DNA from 4 places in the Peribacillus sp. NPDC096448 genome. Region 1 is predicted to be linked to each of the others. Evidence: riboswitches for the same ligand, from Rfam matches in the RefSeq annotation. Region 1 holds a riboswitch; each other region holds the start of a gene.
What was found. A riboswitch is a leader RNA that binds a small molecule or an ion and turns the genes downstream of it on or off. The one in region 1 is predicted to bind S-adenosylmethionine.
Positions count from the first base shown of each region.

Region 2: it holds a riboswitch for S-adenosylmethionine, as region 1 does, so the genes downstream of both, ACIQ0C_RS12400 (methionine ABC transporter ATP-binding protein) here and ACIQ0C_RS16690 (Na+/H+ antiporter NhaC family protein) in region 1, are expected to answer to the same signal.
Region 3: it holds a riboswitch for S-adenosylmethionine, as region 1 does, so the genes downstream of both, ACIQ0C_RS05615 (YezD family protein) here and ACIQ0C_RS16690 (Na+/H+ antiporter NhaC family protein) in region 1, are expected to answer to the same signal.
Region 4: it holds a riboswitch for S-adenosylmethionine, as region 1 does, so the genes downstream of both, mtnW (2,3-diketo-5-methylthiopentyl-1-phosphate enolase) here and ACIQ0C_RS16690 (Na+/H+ antiporter NhaC family protein) in region 1, are expected to answer to the same signal.

Region 1 covers NZ_JBIWEU010000009.1:190,139-192,341, reverse strand. The annotation lists gene ACIQ0C_RS16690 (Na+/H+ antiporter NhaC family protein) at 1-775, opposite strand, end outside; SAM riboswitch class I at 965-1,072, opposite strand; gene ACIQ0C_RS16685 (SOS response-associated peptidase) at 1,484-2,155, opposite strand.
Region 2 covers NZ_JBIWEU010000006.1:133,594-135,796, forward strand. The annotation lists gene ACIQ0C_RS12395 (O-acetylhomoserine aminocarboxypropyltransferase/cysteine synthase family protein) at 1-873, shown strand, start outside; SAM riboswitch class I at 991-1,103, shown strand; gene ACIQ0C_RS12400 (methionine ABC transporter ATP-binding protein) at 1,257-2,203, shown strand, end outside.
Region 3 covers NZ_JBIWEU010000002.1:366,198-368,400, reverse strand. The annotation lists gene sat (sulfate adenylyltransferase) at 1-20, opposite strand, end outside; gene ACIQ0C_RS05620 (phosphoadenylyl-sulfate reductase) at 50-766, opposite strand; gene ACIQ0C_RS05615 (YezD family protein) at 936-1,079, opposite strand; SAM riboswitch class I at 1,236-1,344, opposite strand; gene ssuE (NADPH-dependent FMN reductase) at 1,624-2,157, opposite strand.
Region 4 covers NZ_JBIWEU010000002.1:62,629-64,831, forward strand. The annotation lists gene ACIQ0C_RS04215 (pyridoxal phosphate-dependent aminotransferase) at 1-609, shown strand, start outside; SAM riboswitch class I at 739-893, shown strand; gene mtnW (2,3-diketo-5-methylthiopentyl-1-phosphate enolase) at 999-2,203, shown strand, end outside.

The DNA.
Region 1 (2,203 bases):
TTCCGGCAAATACGATTCCGATGGAAAGGACCAGGAACACATTGACTCCTGCCAATGCAGTGATCAATACGCAAAGATATGGAAGAATCTTCACCCAATCATAAGACTGTTGGGAGATGTCAGCTTGTTCACCCATCGTTAAAATTCCTAGGATGGCACATGTGATGATGGCTGCAGGTAAAACGATGAAAAAATTCACTTTAAACTTATCCTTCATTTTCGTTCCCTGCGTTCGAACAGCAGCGATTGTCGTATCTGAAATGAATGAAAGGTTATCCCCAAACATCGCACCACCAATAACGGCCGCCATTGAAAGGGCAAGTGAAATATCTGTTTGCTCACTAATCCCTACCCCGATAGGTGCCAAGGCAACAATCGTTCCCATGCTTGTCCCCATGGATAGAGAAATAAAACAAGCGATGATGAAAATCCCTACCATTAATAGATTTTGGGGAAAAACGGCTAAGGCAAGATTCACGGTTGATTCAACTGCCCCCATGCCATTGGCAACTTCGGCAAAAGCTCCGGCCAAAAGGAAAATGATAACCATTAACATAATATTGGCGTCCCCGGCACCTTTACAGAAGATATCAACCTTTTCATTGAATGACTCTTTCCGATTCATCGCCAATGCAGCTGCCGATGCAATTGAAATCGCTACAATCACCGGAAATGAATAAAAATCTTTAGTGATGATTCCGGATCCAATAAATAAAATTAAAAATACGACAAATGGGATCAATGCCCATGGATTCCCTTTATTGTTTGCACTCATGATGTACACCTCTTTTTATTTTTCCCGCGACATGTGTCACAGCTCTTATTCTATTAACAGTTTTCGCAAATAACTCCAATTTGAACCTACCTGATTATCCAGTCATGGAGCTGTAGCAAAAAACTGGCATAAAAAAGACCCCTTCTATTTAACAGCAAGAAGAGGTCTTTTAATTTATAAAAAACACCCTCCTTATCTTTCAGGCAAAAATCAGCCTGCTGGATTTGGCACAGCACTCCATTTAAGTCCGCTGCCGAGACATCTTCGGGCCAGTCCCTCCGTCTCTCTTGATAAGAAGATTACATTATATAATTTATCAAAAATTACGATGCCTGCCAGAAAAGTACCGGGCTGAAAACTTGCCGAAACCATCTGAGTTTGTGAAAGTGACATCGAAAGTCGTTTTGAAAAGCAAATATAACAGTACAGCATTTTGTCTATTTTCGCAAGGGTTAATTTTAAAGTATTTCACATGCACTCCTTACTGTTCATAAAGAGAACAAAGTTGGTTGGAGCGGGTGTGCGAGACTCCTGTGGGAAAAGCGAGTCCTGGCGAGCCCCCGCAGGCGCAAAGGCGCCGAGGGAGGACCACCCGCGGAAAGCGAGTTTCTTGAGAGGAGATCAACGTTCAAATTGTACAAACAAAAAAAATGTAGACAAACTCGATTTTCATCAAGTTGTCTACAGTCCTAGAGGTCTAATGACCTCTCAGCAAATTTGTTGGATTAGGTTAGGTGAATTATTTTTAGTCGAGTTCACATCAGTCGATACTTCAAATGCTTCCATCTGTTCCGAATCGAATGACTTTAAATACTGTTGCAGATAAGCAGGATCATTAATGGAAGGATTCAACCAATCTTTTTCATCTTCCGGTTTAAGGATGACAGGCATGCGATCATGAATGCTGGTCATTAGCTCATTAGGCACGGTTGTTATAACGGAGCACGAATAAATGCTGATGCCTTCAGGAGATTTCCAGGATTCCCAGAGACCGGCCATTCCAAATGGAGCATGATTCTTCAGTTTTATTCGCATCGGTATTTTTCTTTCTGGCGTCTTCTTCCATTCATAAAAAGAGTCAGCGATTATCAAGCATCTCTTCTTCTCATACGCATTCCTGAAGCTTGCTTTCTCAGCAATGGTTTCCGCTCTGGCATTGATCATTTTGTAGCCCACTTTTACGTCTTTTGCCCAGAAAGGAATGAGTCCCCACCGAAGATATCCAAGTCGATTCCTTTCCCCATCATTAATGACGGAGAGCACGGATTGGGAAGGAGCAATATTGTAGCTGAATTGGTATTCCTCATCAAATGATCCTTGAATATCAAACCGTTCTTTTATTTCTTCTATGTCAGTGAAAAGAGTGAAACGTCCACACATAGTATCGCCTACCGTATTAAGATTTCTTACAGTGTATCAAATGGAACG
Region 2 (2,203 bases), on a different contig from region 1:
AGAACTAAAGCCATTTTTGCTGAAACGATCGGAAATCCAAGTTTGAGGGTGCTTGATATTGAAGCGGTAGCGGAAATCGCCCATGAAGCCGGCATACCTTTAATCATTGATAATACCTTCGCGACACCGTATCTTTGCAGACCAATTGATTTTGGAGCGGATATCGTCATCCATTCCGCTACAAAATGGCTTCTTGGAAATGGAACGACGCTAGGCGGTGTCATCGTGGATGGAGGGGAATTCGATTGGAACTCGCCAAACTACCCTGGCTTCACGGAGCCTGACCCAAGTTACGACAATCTGGTATACGCCGAGGCAGTTGGACCTGCCGCATTCATAACGAAAGCCCGAGTCCAGTTACTCCGTGATTTGGGCCCTGCGCTAAGTGCCCAAAGTGCATTCCAGTTTACGCTTGGACTTGAAACGCTCCATGTTAGGATGAAAGAGCATCTATCAAACACCAAGTCTGTCATTAAATATTTAAAAAACCATCCTGCCGTGACTTGGGTTTCACATCCCGGTGATGAGGATCATCCCGATAAAGCCCTTGCGGATAAATATTTGCCAAAGGGAGCTGGATCTGTCGTCACATTTGGGATACAAGGTAATCGCGAAGCTGGGGCAAAACTTATCAATTCGGTGGAATTATGGTCCCATGTGGCGAATGTAGGGGATGCGAAGAGCTTGATCATCCACCCAGCCAGTACGACCCATCAACAATTGAATGAGGCAGGTCTTGCAAAAGCGGGTGTGCGTGCCGACCAAGTCCGTTTATCCATTGGGATTGAAAATGTAGAGGATTTAATAGAAGATTTGGAGCAGGCAATTGAAAAGGCGACGAATATCGTCTCCTTGACTTCCAAGACGGTTTAAGCAAAGTTCCTGTTCATTGTTGTACTAGAAATAATATACATTGCGCTCCTTTTTTATCTATGATAAAATTTCACCATACTAAAGAACTTAATGTTGTACAAATATTCTATATATTAGCTCTTATCAAGAGAGGTGGAGGGATGTGCCCGATGAAACCCGGCAACCGACAAGGAGATTTCCTTGGAAAGGTGCCAATTCACACAAAGTTTAATCACTTTGGAAGATGAGAGGAAGGCCTGTTTCTTCACCTGCCTTTCTGCTCATGCAGAAAGGTTTTTTCTATTTTTATGGGGAAAACCTTTGCATGATATGAGAAACAGACTAATAATGTAGAGAAATCAACTAAGTTCATAGGTTTTATTGGATAAAAGAGGTGAGGATTAATGATTACATTGACGAAAGTCAGTAAGCTTTTCCGAACAGGAAAAGGAAACAGTGAGACGATCAAGGCTGTAAATAATGTGAATGTTGAAATAAATAAAGGCGAGATTTTCGGTATCATCGGTTACAGTGGAGCGGGGAAAAGTACTTTGATCAGAATGCTCAATGGATTGGAAACACCGACAGAGGGATCCGTTGTGGTGGCTGAGAAGGAAATTTCAAAAATTAAAGGGGCTCAGCTCCGTAAGGCCCGTCAAGAAATCAGCATGATTTTCCAACATTTCAATCTATTATGGTCAAGGACCGTTCAGGAAAATATTTCTTTCCCATTGGAAATTGCAGGAGTTTCTAAAACTGAACGAACCAAGCGTGTGAACGAATTGATCAAGTTAGTCGGACTGGAAGGCAGGGAAAAGGCCTATCCTTCACAATTAAGCGGGGGGCAAAAGCAAAGGGTGGGAATTGCCAGGGCTCTGGCAAATGACCCTAAAGTGCTGCTTTGTGATGAAGCGACTTCTGCCTTGGATCCGCAGACTACCGACTCCATACTGGAATTGCTTGTTGACATCAATCAGCGCCTGGGATTGACGATCGTCTTGATAACACATGAAATGCATGTGATTCGTAAAATCTGCCATCGCGTCGCCGTGATGGAAAGCGGGCAAGTTGTTGAACAGGGACCTGTCCTGGATGTTTTCAAGAATCCTAAAGAACAAATGACGAAGCGTTTCGTGCAACAGGTAACGGAACCAGAAGAAACGAAAGAAACGATGGACCATTTGCTCGAACGCTATCCTGCAGGCAAAGTGATTCAATTGACCTTTGTAGGCGATCATGCAGAAAGCCCATTGATCACCAAGCTTGTACGTAACTTCGAGTTGGATGTCAATATCGTTCAAGGTAAGATATCCCAAACAAGAAGCGGTTCATATGGAACATTGTTTATCCA
Region 3 (2,203 bases), on a different contig from region 1:
TGCGGTATACTGATTGTCATGCTAATTTCCCCCTATGGTATCTATTTATTTAAGATAAATGCAATCCGCATTCCGTTTTTTGAGCTCCTTGCCAACGGCCTGACCGTAAATCATCTGCATTGAAGGCAGGTGCAGTACACGTTTTACATCCAATGCTCGGATATCCATTATCATGCAGAACATTATATGGAAGTCCATTTTTGTGGGCATAGCGCCAAACATCTTTCCATGTCCAATGTATGAGTGGGCATATTTTAACTGATTTGAACTTATTATCCTTATTGATATACTCGGTCTTAGCCCTTGTTTCGGATTGCTCCCTCCGCAGTCCCGAAAGCCAGGCTGTTGCTGTTGAAAGCACATCAGTTAGCGGAATGATTTTACGGATGTTACAGCACTTATTGGAATCTCTAAGCCATAATTCATCCCCATATTCCGCCGCTTGTTCCTCAAGCGTCAAGTCAGGTTTCTTCATTTCGATCAAAAGCTTCGGATATCGCTTCTTCACTTCCTCGATCAATTGGTAAGTTTCCTCAAAATGAACATCTGTATCAAGGAAAACTATTTTTGCCGAAGGATTGACCTTCGCCAATAAATCCGTAAGCACGATGCCTTCAATACCAAAACTGCAAGCATAAATCAGTTTGTCTCCGTAATGGTCATTCGCCCATTGCAGAACTTCCAAAGCACCTTTTGTCTCACTGCCTTCAGGAAATACAGGGAAGTCCCCTGTATTGAAATTTTCATAGTTTATTAATGCAGCCAACTTTGTAGCCCCCTCTAAAAACTTGCTGTATCAGGTTAGAGTAACTGTTGATCAATTCCCGTTGTAATATTCCCCGGGTTATTTGAATCTAGGAAAAAGAGACGAATCTAACCAATACTCTCTTTATATCAGTTAAACCCGCCTCTAGTTTTTCTAGTCAGCAGATACCTTATTTAATTCTTAGTTTTTCATTTCTTTCCATTTGAATGATTTTACCATCCTGGACAATAAGTGTAATGGATCCATATTTCATTGAATTAAGCATTTCTTGAAGTCGTTCAAAAATTTCTTCAAGCTGATTCTCTTTATCCAAACCAGTTCCTCCTTTAAGAAAATCCGCGAATTTTTTATTTTAAATTTCTTAGATTTATATAATTCCATACAACCTTACATTGTTATGGTCTGCCTAAAATTTTCACAAAAAACAAAAATCTTTCCATGATGGAAAGATCGCAAGGTAAATATCTTTACCTTATCTTCCAAAATGATCAACATTTTGTTGGAGGTAGCACCTTGCATCCATCATGCAGGTTGCTGGACTTCAAAGGGCCAATTCCCTCCGTCGCTCTGGATAAGTTTTATTATTTTAAATATTAACATATATTTAATCCTTGTCAATGGAGTTTTCTTATAAAATAACTTGGTTTAATATTATGGATGAACTGTTATTTTTATACACACTATTCAATTTATGATTTTATGTTCATATAAATACGAAAATAGACTCGTCTTTTTAGATAAAGTCTCCAAAAAAATGAGTCTATTTTCATTAATAGGCCTATTATTGACTCGTGTTATTCTAAAAAAAATATCTAGGGTTCAGTCTTTTTATAGAAGGAATTAATTTATTTAAGTCATTAATTTCTTAACTGTATCGCTTCTACAAATTCTTGAACCTGACTCTGGACGCGATCAATTAAATGCAAATCATTGATCGGGTTTTCTGGATTCTGTTTATCTATTTCCTTATCAACAAAATAAATCCCCTGCAGCGGCTCGCCTTTTAATATTGAAATTAATGGTTTAAGCGCATAGTCAATCGCCAATAGATGCCTGTTACTTCCACCAATCATGATTGGCAGCACCGGCTTACCCTTAAAAGCACCTTCTGGCAGCAAATCAATCAAGGCTTTCAATACACCTGTATAAGAAGCCTTATAAACCGGTGAACCTATAATGACTCCTCTGGCTGCTTGAATTCTCTCTGAAAGCTTTGAGATATCCTCGCTATTATATTTCCCTTGGAATAAATCATCTGCTGTGAAATCCGTAATCGAGAAATAAGCTGTAGTAAATCCTGCATTTTCGACTAATGATTGAATATGTTTTAGTGAAATGTCCGTTCTTGATGGAATAGCCGGACTTCCTGATAAAATCACGATATCGCTCATTTGATACCCTCCAATGTTACATGATTTCCAGATAAAATTTTCTTAA
Region 4 (2,203 bases), on a different contig from region 1:
TTCTTTGATGAAACCGTCTCCTTTGCAAAAGAACATTCAATTTGTGTGGTCCATGATTTCGCCTATGGGGCAATAGGATTCGACGGAAAAAAACCGAAAAGCTTTCTCCAGGCGGAGGGAGCGAAGGATGTAGGAGTTGAAATATACACTCTATCGAAAACATACAATATGGCAGGGTGGAGAGTCGGCTTCGCAGTGGGAAATAAGAGTGTAATAGAAGCTCTTGAACTATTACAAGACCATCTTTATGTGAGTCTCTTCCCGGCGATACAAGAAGCTGCGGCAAGTGCTTTACTTGACTTACAGAGCTGTGTAGAGCAGTTAGTGAAGATGTACGAGGTGCGAAGGAATGTTTTCATTGAGGGATTGAGGGCAATCGGCTGGGATGTCCAAGCGCCTGCGGCATCGTTTTTTGCCTGGCTCAAAGTACCTGGAGGTTTTACGTCCGAGAGTTTTGCGGACTATTTATTAACGCATGCCCATGTAGCTGTTGCCGCAGGGAATGGTTTCGGTGAATTTGGCGAAGGTTACGTCAGGGTAGGGCTACTGACTTCGGAAGAACGGCTGCAAGAGGCTGTGGAACGGATACGAACATTAAACTTATTTTAATGCAATAAGATATCCGATTTATACACATTTAAATAGTTAAAACTTATTGACAAAGTAGGGATTACCTGTCAGAATACAAAATAAATTCTTAATCTTTCGATACTTGGATGCAACTTATATATCAGCGTTTTCTTATTTTGAGCAGGTGGAGGGACTAGCCCTATGAAGCCCAGCAACCGACCGTAATTCCATTGTAAAATGGGGCGGAATCCTTCCGCCGGATTTTCTTGAAATCCACAAGGCACGGTGCTAATTCTTGCAGCCAATGGGCTGGGAGATAAGAAGATGGCTTTTTAAAGCCTCTTCTTTATGAAGGGGCTTTTGCCATTTTGAGACCATTTCAGGTTAATGACATCGAGGGTTTACTAACGTGTTATAGGAGTGATCAGATGAGCGAGATAGTCGCTACTTATTTAATTCATGACTTTAATGGAAATCATGAGAAAAAAGCAGAAAGCATTGCCTTGGGTTTGACTGTCGGGACATGGACGGACCTGCCGCATTTGGTTCAGAAACAACTGGAAAAACATAAGGGACGCGTTGTATCGGTGACACCACTATCTGAAGAAGAGAGGGCAAACAGCTACTTTAATCGGAAAGTATACCGTTCGCTGATCAAAATTGCCTATCCGGGAGGGAATTTCTCCAATGATTTACCTGCAATCCTCACGACGGTCTTCGGCAAACTTTCATTGGATGGTGAAATAAAACTGATCGACTTGGATTTTGTCGGTGATATTCAAAAAGCTTTTCCAGGGCCGCAATTTGGCATTGAGGGCATAAGGGAAAAGGTTGGCGTTTTTAACCGGCCCTTGGTGATGAGCATCTTTAAAGGTGTATTGGGAAGAGACCTAACATTTCATAATGAGCAACTGAGGCAACAAGCATTGGGAGGTGTCGACCTAGTTAAAGATGATGAGATCCTCTTCGACCAGGAACTGACTCCATTTTTCGATAGAATAAAAACGGGAAAAAGAATATTGAATGAAGTCTATGAAACCACTGGCCACCGAACGTTATATGCTGTCAATCTATCAGGGAAAACATTTGAATTATTGGATAAGGCAGAGCAAGCGGCTGAAGCAGGGGCAGATGCTTTATTGTTCAACGTTCATACATATGGTTTGGATGTAATGCAGGCCTTGAGTGAACATGATCGTATCAAGCTGCCGATCATGGCGCACCCCGCATATAGCGGGGCATTGGCATCTTCATCATTTTATGGTATCGGCTATCCATTATTGCTTGGTAAATTAGTAAGGTTATCAGGTGCGGATTTATCCTTGTTCCCTTCTCCTTATGGAAATGTCGCACTTGAAAAAACGGAGACCTTGGCGATTGCTGAAGCTCTGACAAAAAATGAACTTTCATGGAAAAAAGCCTTTCCTGTTCCTTCTGCAGGCATTCATCCGGGCATGGTTCCGGACCTCATCAAGGATTTTGGGCTCGATAGTGTGATTAATGCCGGAGGCGGAATTCACGGGCACCCTGACGGAGCAGAGGGCGGTGCCAAGGCTTTCCGTTCTGCTGTGGAAGCCGTTCTAGCAGGAAAGGAACTTTCTGAAGCGGCGGCAGAGGAAGAAACACTAAAAAA